DNA from 2 places in the Hydrogenophaga sp. SL48 genome. Region 1 is predicted to be linked to the other one. Evidence: riboswitches for the same ligand, from Rfam matches in the RefSeq annotation. Region 1 holds a riboswitch; the other holds the start of a gene.

Region 1 (7,591 bases):
CCCACCAGGCCAGGTTGTCCAGGCCTTGCGGCAGCCAGGGCATGTCCTTGGTGGTGGTGGGCCACACGGGGCCGCAGGCGATCAGGTCGGGCGCCATGCCCGCCGCGCGGCACAGTTCCCACAGGCTGTGGGAACTCAGGCCGAGCTGTACTCCGCTGTCGCGCGCGGCCTGCAGCTGCGCGTGGTCGTCGGGCGTGAGCGCCAGCAGGTCTTCCTGGCCCAGGTGCAGCGCGCGCGCGCCGGCCTGCAGCGCGAGCCGCCAGTGGTCGTTGACCACCAGCGTGGCGCCGGCGGCATCGGCCGCGCGCTGGCAACGCTGGATGGCCTGCGTGAGTTGGGCGGACCACACCTCGTCGTCCAGGCCCAGCGGGCGCTTCATGCGCAGCTGGACCGTGGGCACGGTGGGCCGCGCGCGCAGCACGGCCTCCACGCGCTCGGCGCTGTCCACGATGGCGTAGACGCCGGGCGCCGGGCCCTGGTGCGGCGCAGGCCAGGCGCCGGGGGCCTGTTCGTCCAGGCTCAGGTGGGGCAGCAGGGACGGATCGGTGCCAAAACCCGGCATCGCGATGACAGGCCCGGCGCCCTGGCCCACGGCGCGCGCGTGGCGCAGCGCGTGCGTGGTGGCCATCTTGGCGAGCACGGCGGCGTCGGCCGCCACGAAGCCCCGCGCGAGCGCGGCGGCCAGTGCCGTGGCGAAGGTGCAGCCGGTGCCGTGGTGGTGCGCCGTGTCCACGCGCGGCAGGCTCAGCCAGCCCCGCGCGTGCGGGGTCTGCAGCCAGTCCAGCGAGCGCTGGGGCGTGGCCGTGTCGCCGCCGGTGATCACCACGGCCTGCGCGCCGAGCTGCTGCAAGGTGGCGGCGAGCGCGGGCACGGTGCTGCTCCCTTGGCCGCCGAGCAGGACCACCGCCTCGTTCTGGTTCGGTGTGATCACGTTCGCGCGCGGCAGCAGCTGTTCGCGGTACGCCTGCAGCAGCTCTTCGTCGGCGAAACCCGCGCCGGTGCTGGCGCGCAGCACCGGGTCGATCACCAGCTTGAGCGGTGCGCGCCGCCGCAGCCGATCAACCCAGGTGGCCACCAGCCGCGCGTGGGCCGCGCTGCCCAGCAGCCCGGTCTTGATCACGCTGGGCGGCATGTCGTCGGCCAGCGCGGCCAGCTGCGCCTCCAGCAGCTCGGGGGGCACCGGCTGCACCTGCGTGACGGCCACCGTGCTCTGCGCGGTGACCGCCGAGACCACCGGGCACAGGTGCACGCCGAAGGCATCGGCCGCGCGCTGATCGGCCGAGAGGCCGGCGCCGCCACCGCTGTCGGTGCCGGCGATGCTCCAGATGATGGGGGTCATGGTCAATTGATCAGAAAGGGATGCCCGCTGACGGGTGTGCTCGCCACCGCCATGTCCTGCGGGGCCATCACGCCGGCCTCAAAGGCCGCGCGGCCGGCCTCGATGGCCAGGCCGAAGGCGCGGGCCATGCGCGCCGGGTCCACCGACTGGCTCACGGCGGAGTTCAGCAGCACGGCGTCAAAGCCCAGCTCCATCGCGGCGGCCGCGTGGGACGGCGCGCCGATGCCGGCGTCCACCACCAGCGGCACGCCGGGCAGCCGTGCGCGCAGCGTGCGCAGTGCGAACGGGTTGATCAGCCCCTGGCCCGAGCCGATGGGCGCGCCCCAGGGCATCAGCAGCTCGCAGCCCGCGTCCAGCAGGCGCTGGCAGGTCACGAGGTCGTCGGTGCAGTAGGGGAACACGGCGAAGCCGTCGCGGGTGAGCTGCGCCGCCGCCTCCACCGTGCCCCAGGGGTCGGGCTGCAGGGTGTGCTCGTCGCCCACCACTTCGAGCTTGATCCAGTGCGTGTCGTAGAGCTCGCGCGCCATGTGCGCCAGCGTGACCGCTTCGCGCGCGGTGCGGCAGCCGGCGGTGTTGGGCAGCAGGCGTGCGCCTTGTTCGCGCATGGCGCTGCGGATGATGCCGATGAAGCCGTTGTCGCCGCCCGCGGCCAGCGTGCGCTTGAGGCCCACGGTGACGATCTGCGTGCCGCTGGCGGCGATGCTCTCGGCCAGCACCTGCGGTGACGGGTAGCCCGCGGTGCCAAGCAGGAAGCGGCTCGTGAGTTCGATGCCGTAGGGCGACCAGTTGTTTGTCGTTGTGCTCATGTATTCACCCACCCACGATGGCTTGAAAGGTCAACACGGTGTCGCCGGGTTGCAAAACGGTGGCTTCGCGTTGCGTGCACGGGATGAACTCGCCGTTCACCGCCGTGGCCACCTGGGTGGCTTGCACCCCTTGCGCGGCCAGCAGCGCGGCCAGCGTCAGGTCCTTGGGGCAGGGCAGGGTGAGTTCGTTGAAGCGCAGTTGGGCTTCTGCATGCGAAAGGGTTTCAGGCATGGGCATTCCTGTGGGGTGAACCTGGGTCAGTGGTTCTGTTGTGTTTCAGGCGTTGGCTCAGGCAGGCCCCTCACCCCAGCCCTCTCCCCAGAGGGGCGAGGGAGTGAAGCCTCCGCGCCCGCGAGCTTCAGTGCGTCCTGCACCAGCGCCGGCGCGAGCAGCCAGCCGTGGCGGAACAGGCCGTTGATGCGCAGCAGGCCGGGCTCAAAGTGGGTGTCGGGCTCGTTGTCGGGCAGGGCGGGGCGCAGGTTGGTCTCCAGGTGCACGATGCGCGCCTCGGCCAGCTCCGGGATCACGCTCTGCGCCGCGGCCATCAGCTCCACCGCGCTCTTCAGGCTCACCGGCGAGCGGTCTTCGCTCTCGATCTCGCTGGCGCCGATGACGATGTGGTCGCAGGGGCGCGGCACGATGTAGACGCGGTGGCGCGGGTGCAGCAGGCGCACCGGGCGGTGCAGCGTCACGCCCGGCGCCTGCAGCCACACCACCTCGCCGCGCACGCCACGCACCGGCGCATCGGGCCGGGCGCCCACGCCGCGCACGTCGATGGCCAGGTCGAAGCGCGGCGACGAACCGTCCTCCAGCCGCAGCTGGCCCGGGCTCACCTCGCGCACGCGGGTGTTCCAGCGCCAGCGCACGCGGGGCGACGCCGCGCACAGCGCCGGCAGCATCTGCAGCGGCAGGATCTGGCCCTCGCCCGGCAGCAGCCAGGCGTGCAGGCGCGGGTCGATGCTGGGCTCCAGCGCGGCCAGCGCCGCACGGTCCAGGGCCTGCGGCGCGGGAAGCCCGGCGGCCAGGGTGGGCGCGGTCTCCAGGCGCGCGAGCACGCGGCGCGCGGCGCCCAGGTCGCTGCCGTGGGCCAGCAGCAGGCTGCCGAGCGCGCGGAAGTGGATGTCGGCCGGCGCCGTTGCGCCCGGCGCGGGCGCGCAGGCGGTGCAGGTGCCGCAGGCCTCGGGCAAGGCGCTGGCCGACGACGGCGCGTGGCTCAGCGCCTGGGCGATCTCGCGCCACAGCGCGATGGAGCGCCAGCCCAGCTCGGCCACGCGCGGACCGCTGGTCTCCAGCTCGGCGAGCGGGCTGAGCATGCCCGCGGCCGTGAACGCTGCGGCGCCCCGGCCGTCGCTGGTGGCCTGCGGCCCGTCGGCCGGGTCGAACACGGTGACCTCGTGTGTGGCGCCCAGCCGCCAGGCCAGCAAGCGGCCCAGCAGGCCGGCCCCTGCGATCCCGATGGACGCCATGGCTCAGCCCTTGGTGGTCAGCGAAGGATCTGAGCCCCCAACCCTGGCTTCGCCAGTCCCCCCAAGGGGGTGCTGTCGTTCTTGGGGCGGCCCGGCGAACGACGACACCGGCACGTAGAACTCGCCGCCCACGGCCTTGAACTCCGCGCTCTTCTGCGCCATGCCTTCGCTCAGGGCTTGCTCGTCGCTCACGCCTTTGGCGGCGGCGTAGTCGCGCACGTCCTGCGTGATCTTCATGGAGCAGAACTTCGGACCACACATGGAGCAGAAGTGCGCCTCTTTCGACGAATCCTTGGGCAGGGTTTCGTCGTGGTAGTCCTCGGCGGTCTGCGGGTCCAGGCCGAGCGCGAACTGGTCGCGCCAGCGGAACTCGAAGCGCGCTTTGCTCATGGCGTCGTCGCGCGCGCGGGCACCGGGGTGGCCCTTGGCGATGTCGGCGGCGTGGGCGGCGATCTTGTAGGCAATGATCCCCTGCTTCACGTCGTCGCGGTCGGGCAGGCCCAGGTGTTCCTTGGGCGTCACGTAGCAGAGCATGGAGGTGCCCATCCAGCCGATCATGGCCGCACCCACGGCCGAGGCGATGTGGTCGTAGCCCGGCGCGATGTCGATGGTCAGCGGGCCCAGCGTGTAGAACGGCGCCTCGTGGCAGTGCTTGAGCTGCTCGTCCATGTTGGCCTGGATCAGGTGCATGGGCACGTGGCCGGGGCCTTCGATCATGGTCTGCACGTCGTGCTTCCAGGCCACCTGCGTGAGCTCACCCAGCGTCTTCAATTCGGCGAACTGCGCTTCGTCGTTGGCGTCCGAAGCACTGCCGGGGCGCAGGCCGTCGCCGAGCGAGAAGCTCACGTCGTAGGCCTTCATGATCTCGCAGATCTCTTCGAAGTGCGTGTAGAGGAAGTTCTCCTTGTGGTGGGTGATGCACCACTTGGCGAGGATGGAGCCGCCGCGCGAGACGATGCCGGTGCGGCGCTGCGCCGTGAGGTGGATGTAGGCCAGGCGCACACCGGCGTGGATGGTGAAGTAGTCCACGCCCTGTTCGGCCTGCTCGATCAGCGTGTCGCGGTAGATCGCCCAGGTCAGGTCTTCGGCGACGCCGCCCACCTTTTCCAGCGCCTGGTAGATAGGCACCGTGCCAATGGGCACGGGCGAGTTGCGCACGATCCAGTCGCGCGTGGTGTGGATGTTTTTGCCGGTGGACAGGTCCATCACGTTGTCGGCGCCCCAGCGGATCGCCCACACCAGCTTGTCCACTTCTTCCTCGATGCTGGAGGTCACGGCCGAGTTGCCGATGTTGGCGTTGATCTTGACGCCGAAGTTGCGCCCGATGGCCATGGGCTCCACTTCAGGGTGGTTGATGTTGGCCGGGATGATGGCGCGGCCGCGCGCCACCTCGTCGCGCACGAACTCGGGCGTGAACACCTCGGGAATGCGCGCGCCCATGGGGTTGCCGCGCAGGCGCGCTTCACGCGCCGGGTCGCCCAGGTACTCGCGCATCCACTCGCGCTTGCCGTTTTCGCGCAGGGCCACGTACTCCATCTCGGGCGTGACGATACCTTTGCGCGCGTAGTGCATCTGGGACACGTTCATGCCGCTCTTGGCGCGGCGCGGCGTGCGTTGCAGGCCGGCGGCCTCGGCGCGCAGGGCTTCGATGCGTTCGATGGTGGTGCCGTTCTGCGCGGCCTCGTTCTTGATGCCGTCGTCCAGCGCGGCGCGCTGGCGGCCTTCGTAGCTCTCGGTGTCGCCGCGCGCCGCGATCCAGGCGCCGCGCACGTCGGCCAGGCCGGTGCGCACGTCGATGGCGGCGGCTGGGTCGCTGTAGGGGCCGGAGGTGTCGTACACCGTGACCTGCTCACCGTTGGACAGCAGGATCTCCCGCATGGGGACCTGGATGCTGGCTTGCGAGCCGGGCACGTAGACCTTGCGCGAAGCAGGGAAGGGCTCGCGGCTGAGGGCGAACTGGTCGGCGAAGGGAATCTTGTCGGGGGCGTTCATGGCGGTCTCCTGTGTGGGGCTGTGGATGCTCCGGAGACCGCCCGTCAAAACATGCACCCGGGTCCACCGCTGGTGTGGACGGACCCGTCGCACGAGGGACGGGTGGGGGATGCAGGCCCTGGGGGCTGCGCTCTTCTTTCGCTGGTACTAGCCAGATCAAGTTCACGGGTTCGGTTCTTCAACCATCTCAGCGCTGGACCTTTCGGTCTGTGCACCCCGGAGCAGGACGGAGTGTAGCGTGGTTTCCGGCGGGCGCCGTGCGCTGACCCCACGGGGTCCAGGCCCATCGTGGCGCGGCGGCGTCCTCCAGCGCACAGACCGGGGTGCCATCGCTTGGTAGGCTGGAGGGCCGTGGCCCGCCGCCGCCCCGCATCCTGAAAGCACCCGCTCCATGACCTGGTTTCACTGGCTTCTCTTCACCGCCGGCGCGCTGGCGCTGCTGTGGGCGGCGCTCACCGCCGGGGGTGCCTGGCGCTGGAACGCCGCCACGCGCGCCTTCATCGCCCGCCTGGACGCGCAACGCCTGCCGGCCTCGGCGGCCCGCTACGACCCGCGCGAGATCGAAGGCCTGCCCGCGCCGGTGCGGCGCTACTTCAGCACCGTGCTCACACCGGGCCAACCCCTGGTCACCACCGCCACGCTGGAACACACCGGCAGCTTCAACCTGTCGGTCACCGGCGAACAGTGGAAGCCCTTCACCTCGCGCCAGCGGGTGGTTGTGCAGCGCCCCGGGTTTCTCTGGGACGCGCGCATCGCCATGGCGCCCGGTGTGGCCGTGCGCGTGCACGACGGCTACGCGGACGGGCAGGGCCTGCTGCACGCGGCCGTGTTCGGGCTGTTCGATGTGGCCGACATGCAGGGCGGCGGCGAGCTGGCGCGCGGTGAGCTGATGCGCTTCTTGGCCGAAGCCGCCTGGTACCCCACCGCCCTGCTGCCCAGCCAGGGGGTGCGCTGGACCGCCGTGGATGACCACTCGGCGAATGCCACGCTGAGCGACGGGGCGCTTTCGCTCACCCTGCTGTTCCGCTTCGATGACGCGGGCCACATGGCCTCGGTGCGCGCCGAGGCGCGCGGTCGCCTGCTGGGCCAACAGGTGCGCATGGCGCCGTGGGAAGGCACCTGGTCCAACCACCAGCGCGTGGGCAGCATGACCGTGCCGCTCACCGGTGAAGTGGCCTGGCTGCTGCCCGAGGGCCGCAAGACCTACTGGCGCGGCACGGTCACCTCACTGCGCCACGGTCGGTCTGCGTGAGCCGGCGCGGGCCCTTCTGGCCCACTTGATGCCCTCGAACCAGAACACGCTGAACAGGCCCAGCCCGCCGGCGGCGGCCAGCTCGTGCATGGGCAAGGGCGCAAAGCGCAACACGCCCACCGCCCAGGGCACATAGAGCGCGGCCAGCAGCAGCGCCAACGCCAGACCCACCACCACCCAGAGCGTGGTGTTCGGCGTGCGCAGCGTGGCCCAGAGCGGCCTCGTGGCCGATCGGTTGGACAGGATGAGTGCCAGGTTGCCGATCACCAGCGTGGCAAAGGCAAAAGCGCGGGCCTCTGCCTCGGGCAGCCGGGGCGCCGCCCAGGCAAACGCGCCCAACACCGCCGCCAGCACGCCCAGGCCCTGCAGCAGCGCCAGCCACAGGGTGACGCCGCCAAACAGCGGTGCGTTGGCGTCGCGCGGCGGGCGCTGCATCACGTCGCTCTCGGCGGGTTCGTTTTCAAAGGCAATCGAGCAGGCCGGGTCGATGATGAGTTCAAGCAGGGCAATGTGCATCGGGAACAGCAGCGCCGGCCAGCCGAGCAGCACCGGCAGCAGCGCCATGCCCGCGATCGGCACGTGCACCGCCAGGATGTACGACATGGCCTTGCGCAGGTTGTCGAAGATGCGGCGCCCCAGCCGCACCGCGCGCACGATGGCCGCGAAGTCGTCCTCCACCAGCACCAGCGAGGCCGACTCGCGCGCCACGTCGGTGCCGCGCTGGCCCATGGCCAC
Region 2 (7,591 bases), 590 kb from region 1:
ACGCGCTGCTGCTCGCCGCCCGAGAGCGTCCAGACCTTGCCCAATGCGTGACCGGCAAGGCCGAAGCGCGCGAGCATGATGCGGGCCCGATCACGCGCCTCACTGCGGCGCACGCCCTGTTCCACCAGACCGAAGGCCACGTTGTCCTGCACGTTGAGGTGGGGGAACAGAGCGAAGTCCTGGAACATGAGCGCGAAGCCGCGCCGCTCGGGCGGCAGCGCCGTGATGTCCACGCCGTCGAACCACACGCTCCCCGCCTCGGGCGCCTCCAGCCCGGCCACGATCTTGAGCAAGGTGCTTTTGCCGCTGCCCGACGCCCCGAGCAGGGCCACGGTTTCGCCCGCGGCCACGCTCAGGCTCACGCCCGCGAGCAGCGGCCGGTGGTCCCATTGTTTGGCGATGTCGCGCAGTTCAAGCATGGGGTTCATTGTCCATGTGTGCAGGGCCTTCGATCAGCATGAAGGCCAGCGGCGCGAGCACCATCAGCAGACAGGCGAGCACGAGCGCGGCGTCGAGGTTGGCGGCGCCGGGCCTGCCCAGGTGCTGGTAGATCAGGGTGGTGAGCGTGGTCCACTCGGGCCGCGAGAGAAACAGCGTGACGGCGAATTCGCCGAGCGCGGTCGCGGCCGCGAAGGCCATGCCCCGGCGCAGCGCGGGCGCCACCATGGGCAAGGTGACCCGCCAGAACACGCGCCAAGGATTCGCGCCCAGCGAAGCCGCCGCCTGCGCGCAGCTCGCGGGCAGACCGTCGAGCGCGGCGGTGAGCGACTTCGCGATGAAGGGGTAGGCCAGCAACGCATACGCCGCCAGCAGCAGGGCGAGGCTCGCGGTCAGGTCCGGGTAGAGCAGCAACAGGCCGAAGGCCACGGTCACAGGCGACACCACGAACGGCAAAAAAGCCGCCGCGCGCCAGGCCAGCGCCAGCCAGCCTCGCGCCTCGCTGGCGTGTCGCGCCATCGAAGCCGCGTCGAGCGCGCGCACCGCGAGCGCGTGCGTGAGGCCCAGCGCGGTGGCGAGCGCCAGCGCCATGGCGGTGAAGCGCAACGTGTTCCACAACGCGTTCAGCGTCTCGATCTCCATCAGCACGTCGGCGCCCTGCCCCGCCACCAAAGCCTGAGCGGCACGCCACACGATGGCAAGCAACGGCGCGGCGCACACCACGAACAGCACCCCCAGCGCGGCCGCCACGGCCGCCCACTGCCAAGGGCTGCCCGGGCGTTGCCGCGCAATGGGCGTCACGCGCCCCGGCGCGGCCAGCCGTTTTTCCAGCCAGGCGTAGGTCAGCGCCACCGCGCCAGTGAGCCCCAGCATCCAGACCGCGAGCACGCCCGCGCGGCCCAGCTCCAGCTCGTGTGCGACCAGGGTGTAGATCTCCACCTCGGCGGTGGCGTAGCGCTGCCCGCCGAGGATCAGCGCGAGGCCGAAGCCCGCGAAACAGTAGAGAAACACCAGACACAGTGCTGACGCCAGCCAGGGCAGGATGGCCGGCCATTCGACGCGCCAGAACGCGCGCCAGGGCGTGGCGCCCAGTGTGCGCGCGGCGGCCACGCGCGGCGCGCTCACCTGCTCCAGCGCGTCCACGCCCGCGCGCACCACGAGGCACAGGTTGAAAAACAGGTTGCCGTAGAGCAGCAGCCAGGGCGTGTCCACCAGCTCGATGCCAGCCTCGGCCAGCGGCCCGCCGAGCAGCCCGCGCGGCCCCCAGAGCGCCAGCACACCGAGCGCCGCCACCAGCGTGGGCACCACGAAGGGCAGCATCAAGAGACGCAGCACCAGCGCGCGGCCGGGAAACGCCAGCCGGGCCAGCACCCAGGCCACGGGCAGCCCCAGCAACAAGGCCAGCACGCAGGTGATGCCCGCCTGCGCGAACGACCACACGATGCGCCAGCGCAGGAAATGATCCTGCCAGACATCGAGCCAGCGCACCGGCTCGGCGCCCTCCAGCCCACCCGCCCCCAGCCCCTCGATCAACAAGCGCCACACCGGCGCCACCAGCACCAGCGCCAGAAAGCCCAGCGGCAGCGCGGGCAGCAGCCAGCGCGATCTCAAGCCATGCATGAGCGTGCAGAACCAGGGCGGAGGGCCGAAGCACGTGCCCCGACCAGGGCACCCGTGGAACCGGCTTCGCCGGGCCACCCGGTGCGTCCCCCCTCCAGGGGGGAAGCCGCGAAGCGGCGCAGGGGGTTCATTTCAAGACGGTCTTGGTCCAGCGCTGCATCCAGGCCTTGCCCTTGGCAGAGGCCTCGGCGGCGGGCGGGTTGTCAAACGCCGTCGGCTCGCTCGCGTGCGCCTTGATCACGTCCACGCGCGCGGCGCCCGCCTCGGCCGGGAACATCCACATCGTGGTCTGCAGCGCCTGCTGGGCCGGGGCCGAGCGCAGGAGCTCGATGAACTGGCCGGCGGCGGCCTGGGCGGCCGGGTTGCCGCCCTTGACCAGCGCCACGCCCTCGACCTGGCGGAACACACCGCCCTTGAGGAACAGGTTGGCCGTGGGCGACTCGGTGATCTTCTCCTTGCTGTAGAAGACCTCGGCCGCCGGGCTGCTGGCGTAGCTCACGACGATGGGGCGCGTGCCGCCGTTGCGCGTGAACTCGGTGTAGTAGGCCTCGGTCCAGCCCTTGACCACCTTCAAGCCGTTGGCGCGCATCCGGCCCCACCATTTGAAGGCACCCTCTTCGCCCAGGCCAGCGATGGTGGCGTACACAAAGGCCTGGCCCGGGCTGGAGGTGGCCGGGTTCTGCACCACCAGCAGCTTGGCGTAGGCGGGCTGGGTCAGGTCGTCCAGCGAGGCGGGCAGCGCCAGGCCCTTCTTGGCGAACCAGGCCTTGTCGATGTTGAGCGTGACGTAGCCGTAGTCCACCGGCACCACGCCGCCGTCCAGCGCCACAGCCGCCGCGCGCTGCGCCGCCGGGCCGCTGTAGGGCTCGATCACGCCAGCCGAGAGCGCGCGCGGGAGCAGCGTGTTGTCGATGCCGAACACCACGTCGGCGATGGGTTTGGCCTTGGTGAGGATGAGCTTGTTGGTCATCTCGCCGGCGTCGCCGGCCTTGACGATCTGCAGCTTCGTGCCGGCCTCTTTCTCGAACTGCGCGAGCAGCTCCTTGGGCAAGTCGAACGAGCTGTGGGTGAGCACACGCAGGGTCGGCTTGGCCTGCGCGTGCGCGAGGGGCGACAACGCCGCAAGGGACAACGAAGCCAGAACCCAATGAAAAATCCGCCGCTGCATGTGAAACCGCCTTGTCAAAAAAACGCCTGCTGGAAGCGCTTGAAAGGGACGGATCACTGCACCACAGCGGACCGGCTCATCACGCTCCCTACGCTGGCACAACCCAGATCAGGTGAGAGGGGTATTTCTCAGCCGCTGCCCGCATCGCTGCGGGTGGTGGGCACCCCCGGTGAAGCTGCGGATTGTAGTCGTCGCTCATCCCTTTTTTGGAGAGAGGGGCCGTGTCCACCACCGGCTGCAGGCCAAGAAGCCCCACGGGCTTTACCTATACTTCCAGTAGGCCTATCGGTGTACACAACCGGGGGCCGTTTGTCATGGCCGAAAAACATCAAGGAGGTGTGTGTGCATGAATTCCCTTTTCACCGCTGGGGCCGAGTGGCCTGCATCGTTGCCGTCTGGGGGCCGCTGATGGCCTGCCAACCCACCGCGCCCACCGGGCAGCCAACCGGCACTTCCGCCACCACCGCACAGGCCACGGGGGCGCAGAAGAACGACAAGTCGGAGCAGGCGCATCTGTTCAAGGTCAATCCCTCGCCCAAACAGGTGTTCGAGGTCGAGTTCGAGATTCACGATGCGCCGGGGCCGTTGATGGCGGTACGGGGAAGCGCTGGTTACAGCGCGACGCAGGCCCCCAACTGCACCTTCGTCACCAATGCCTGGGCTGGCACCTGGGGCACACCGTTCAAAGGTCTGAGCTTGCCCGTCACACCCATGGGGCCCAATCGCTTTGTGATGACGGTGGCGCTGGACGGCATGCTGGACGAGGACTACTACGGCAAGGGCGTTTGCCGTTGGAAGATGGGCGGCGCGGGAGCGGGTTTCGCTGCCAGCGCGGCGGAGGAAGACACCCAATATGGCTTGTCACTGGACGCAAAGGAGTTCGTGGACGGCGCCACATACCGGAAGTACTACTGGAAAGGCAATTACCCTCAAAGAAAGACGAAAAACGAATCTGGCATTCCCTCGAGCTCCGCTGGTGTTTCCAAGCCTGAAGACCTCTTGCCCGGTTTTCGTGAAAACGTCTTCTCTATCACCGCCAAAGTGCGGGTCAAGCCATGAGTATCAGCAGCCAGCAATACGCGGATCTGTCGTTTCGCGTCTATCGAAGTACGCCCGCCCGAAGCTACGCGCGCGCCGATGATTCAGCTCCTTCTGTCGAGTCGGGTGACGTGAAGTTCTACATTCGCGCTCATGTGGACAACCCAAGGACCGGTTACCAGGGCACCATTTACCAGCGCAGGGACACCGGGGAACTCGTGGTTGCCCACCGAGGCACCGAATTCGACCGCGAAGCCTTCAAGGACGGCGCACTGGCCGACGGCGGCATGGTGCTCAATCGCTCCAATCTTCAAGCCGACGATGCGATTGCCTTGACACGTCAAGCCATCAATCTGGCCAAAGAAGACCAAGGCGACGGTTACCCTTCCGGCCCCGTCACCACCACCGGCCACTCCCTCGGCGGCACGCTCGCCCAGGTCAGCGCCCACCATTTCGACCTCAAGGGCGAGACCTTCAACGCCTATGGCGCCGCCAGCCTGGGGCGGCGCATTCCCGAGGGCGGGCACTCGGTGATCAACCACATGATGGCAGGTGACGCCGTGAGTGCCGCCAGCCCCCACTTCGGCGAAACCCGCATCTACGCCCGGCAACAGGAGGTCGATACGCTGCTGGCCAAGGGTTACGACAACAAGACCCACTGGAGCGACCCGCTGCGCCCCTATTCCCCCGCGCTCTGGGCCGCGGGCATGACGCCGCCGAGCACCCTCAGCGCGGCGGTGGCCATGGGGGGCAGCCACAGCATGCACCACTTCGTGGGCGTCGATGCCGCAGGCCAGCCCGACCGCTCCATCCTGGACGATCCGCAGGCCCGCAGCCTGGCGCAGCAACAGTCGGTGCAGATCGGCGAGTACCGCCACGACGTGCGCCAGATGCGCGGCGTGTTGACCGCCGTGTCTCGCGGCCTGGACGGCAACGTCAAAGACGCCATCGACACGATTCGCGGCCCGCACGACCCGGGTGAGCCCTCGCAGCGCGACCGCAAGGGTGCCTCGCTCGACCCGACGGCCCTGCCTCAGGGGTCGCGCCAGTTGCTCGACGACAGCCGCGACCATGTGCAGCGGCTGGCTCAGCAACACGGACTGCCGTGGGACCAGGGTCTGGAGAACACGGTCCACGCACTGGCGCAAAAGGGCTCGGAAGCGGGCCTGCATCGCATCACCCACCTCAAGGTGGACGGCGGGCAGATCCGCTTCGCCGAGCAAGACGGCCTGACCCTGAAAGAGGCCCGGATCGATGCCCGGCAGGCGGCCAACACGCCTGCGGACGGGTCGGTGCAGCGCCTGGCCACGGCCCCGACGCCCGATGCCCAGGCGGTGGCGCACGCAGACATGTCCTCACGCGCACCGGCCATGAGCCGGGGCTGAACACCCCCACCCGGCGGCGGCGCCGCCATGCGCTGCATGCCTTGACACCCGTGGTACCGTGGTCAGCGCCCGCCACCGCCGCGGGCCACCCGCGAGATCGCCTCCTCGGCCCCGCATGCCCGTGCCCGTGGTTTCCATGGAAGCGCTGTGCCCGTTCGATCAGAACCGTTTCACAACGCCACCCACCATGAAGACCACCCCCCATGCACGGCTACCAGGTCAAGCACCAGACCATCACCATCGGCGGCTGGGACTACGCCATCCGCTCCCTGCTCGACAAACAGCAATACGCCGACCCCCAGGGGGCCGCTGAAGACGCGGGCATGGACGCCTCGGGCTGGCCGCTGTTCGGCCAGGTCTGGCCCTCGGCGCGCGTGCTGGCGCTGCTCATGCACAGCCACGCGATCGCCGGCAAACGCATCCTGGAAATCGGGGCCGGCCTGGCGCTGGCCAGTCTGGTGATCCACCGGCGAGAGGGCGATGTGACGGTGACCGACTGGCACCCGCTGACCGGGGCCTTTCTGCACGAGAACCTGCAGGCCAACGGCCTGGGCCCGCTGCCCTGCGAGGCCGGCAACTGGGCGCTCGACGACGCCGACGGCGCCAGCGGTCTGGGCCGCTTCGACCTGATCATCGGCAGCGACGTGCTCTACGAGCGCCAGCAGCCGGCGCAGCTCGCGCGCTTCATTGACCAGCACGCCACCCCGGACGCCCGGGTGCTCATCGTCGACCCGGACCGCAGCAACCGCAGCGCCTTCTGCCGGGCCATGGCCGCGCTGGGCTACCGCCTGAGCATGACGCCCGCCGAGACCCGGCTCGAAAGCGGCGAGGCCTACAAAGGGCGCCTGCTTCGGTTCAGGCGCTGAACGCCCACGGCCCCACGGGGCCTGAAAACACAAAAAGGCCCTTGCGGGCCTTTGTCGTCCGACCGCGAAGGTCGGGGAACGGCGATCAGCCGCCCTTGCTCGGGCGCTTGCCGGGGTTTTTCTTGGAGCGGGTGGCGACACCACGCTCCAGGCTCACGCGCTGGCCACGGCCGCCGATGGGCTGCGCCATGCCGGGCATGGGAGTGGGACGGGGAGTGGCTTTGCGGTCGGCTTCGGTGACGATTTTGTTGCCCATGACGGTTCCAGAGAGAAAAGTTGAAAACCCCTTATTAGGCCACAGGCGCGGCCCTGGCCTGGCGCCGACGGACGGGCGGAGGCGGCCCGCCCGTCGCTGCGCGGCCCCGGGGAGGGTCAGAAGCTGGTGTGCCAGCCGCTGTCGGTGGACAGCGCTTCGGTGCGGTGCACCGGCATCTGCCAGCCGTTCTGCGGGTTCTCCTGGGCCGAGATGTCGATGACCGGCGCCTGCGCCTGCACCCCGCCGAAGATGGTCGCGAACGAGGCATCGGCCGCATCGCGCCCGGTGCCGATGCGCACGAAGCCCATGGGAATCGCGGTGCCGGAGGGGTCGAACAGGTACCAGCGGTGGCCGAGGTAGACCTCGACATAGGCGTGGAAATCGGTCGGGCCCAGGGCCGGGTCCGCGCCGTAGTCGATCGCGGTGGTGAAACGCGCCGGGATGTTGAGCGCGCGGCACATCGTGATCATGAGGTGGGCGAAATCGCGGCACACGCCCTTGTGGTCGTTCAGGGTGTCCAGCGCCGAGGTCATGGAGTTGCTGGTGTTGGACTCGAACGTGACCTGGCTCTGCACCCAGTCCTTGATCGCCAGCACGCGGCCATAGCCCTGCGGCATCTGCCCGAACAGCGAGTTGGCCAGCGCGGTGACGCAGTCCGACTGGCAATAGCGGCTGGGGTAGATGTAGAGCAGCGCGTCGGTGGGCAGCTGGGCCACGGGGGTCTCGAACACGGTCTCGGGTGCGGCCTCGTGGTGCCGGATGTCCAGCGTGGCGCGGTAACGCACCTGCAGCGGGCCCGCGCCGGCCGTCAGGCGCAGGG

What was found. A riboswitch is a leader RNA that binds a small molecule or an ion and turns the genes downstream of it on or off. The one in region 1 is predicted to bind thiamine pyrophosphate.
Region 2: linked by a shared signal. The riboswitch ahead of IM738_RS13190 (thiamine ABC transporter substrate-binding protein) and the one ahead of thiC (phosphomethylpyrimidine synthase ThiC) in region 1 are both predicted to bind thiamine pyrophosphate.

Annotation. Positions count from the first base shown of each region.
Region 1 is NZ_CP063400.1:3,376,585-3,384,175, reverse strand. Features, by position in the region: gene thiD (bifunctional hydroxymethylpyrimidine kinase/phosphomethylpyrimidine kinase) at 1-1,339, opposite strand, end outside; gene IM738_RS16020 (thiazole synthase) at 1,342-2,145, opposite strand; gene thiS (sulfur carrier protein ThiS) at 2,150-2,377, opposite strand; gene IM738_RS16010 (FAD-dependent oxidoreductase) at 2,404-3,612, opposite strand; gene thiC (phosphomethylpyrimidine synthase ThiC) at 3,616-5,604, opposite strand; TPP riboswitch at 5,721-5,833, opposite strand; gene IM738_RS16000 (DUF6920 family protein) at 5,996-6,856, shown strand; gene IM738_RS15995 (cation-translocating P-type ATPase) at 6,830-7,591, opposite strand, start outside.
Region 2 is NZ_CP063400.1:2,783,061-2,790,651, forward strand. Features, by position in the region: gene IM738_RS13180 (ABC transporter ATP-binding protein) at 1-419, opposite strand, end outside; gene IM738_RS13185 (ABC transporter permease) at 412-2,058, opposite strand; gene IM738_RS13190 (thiamine ABC transporter substrate-binding protein) at 2,186-3,175, opposite strand; TPP riboswitch at 3,294-3,404, opposite strand; gene IM738_RS13195 (hypothetical protein) at 3,569-4,285, shown strand; gene IM738_RS13200 (XVIPCD domain-containing protein) at 4,282-5,649, shown strand; gene IM738_RS13205 (class I SAM-dependent methyltransferase) at 5,853-6,515, shown strand; gene IM738_RS13210 (hypothetical protein) at 6,601-6,771, opposite strand; gene IM738_RS13215 (transglutaminase-like domain-containing protein) at 6,888-7,591, opposite strand, start outside.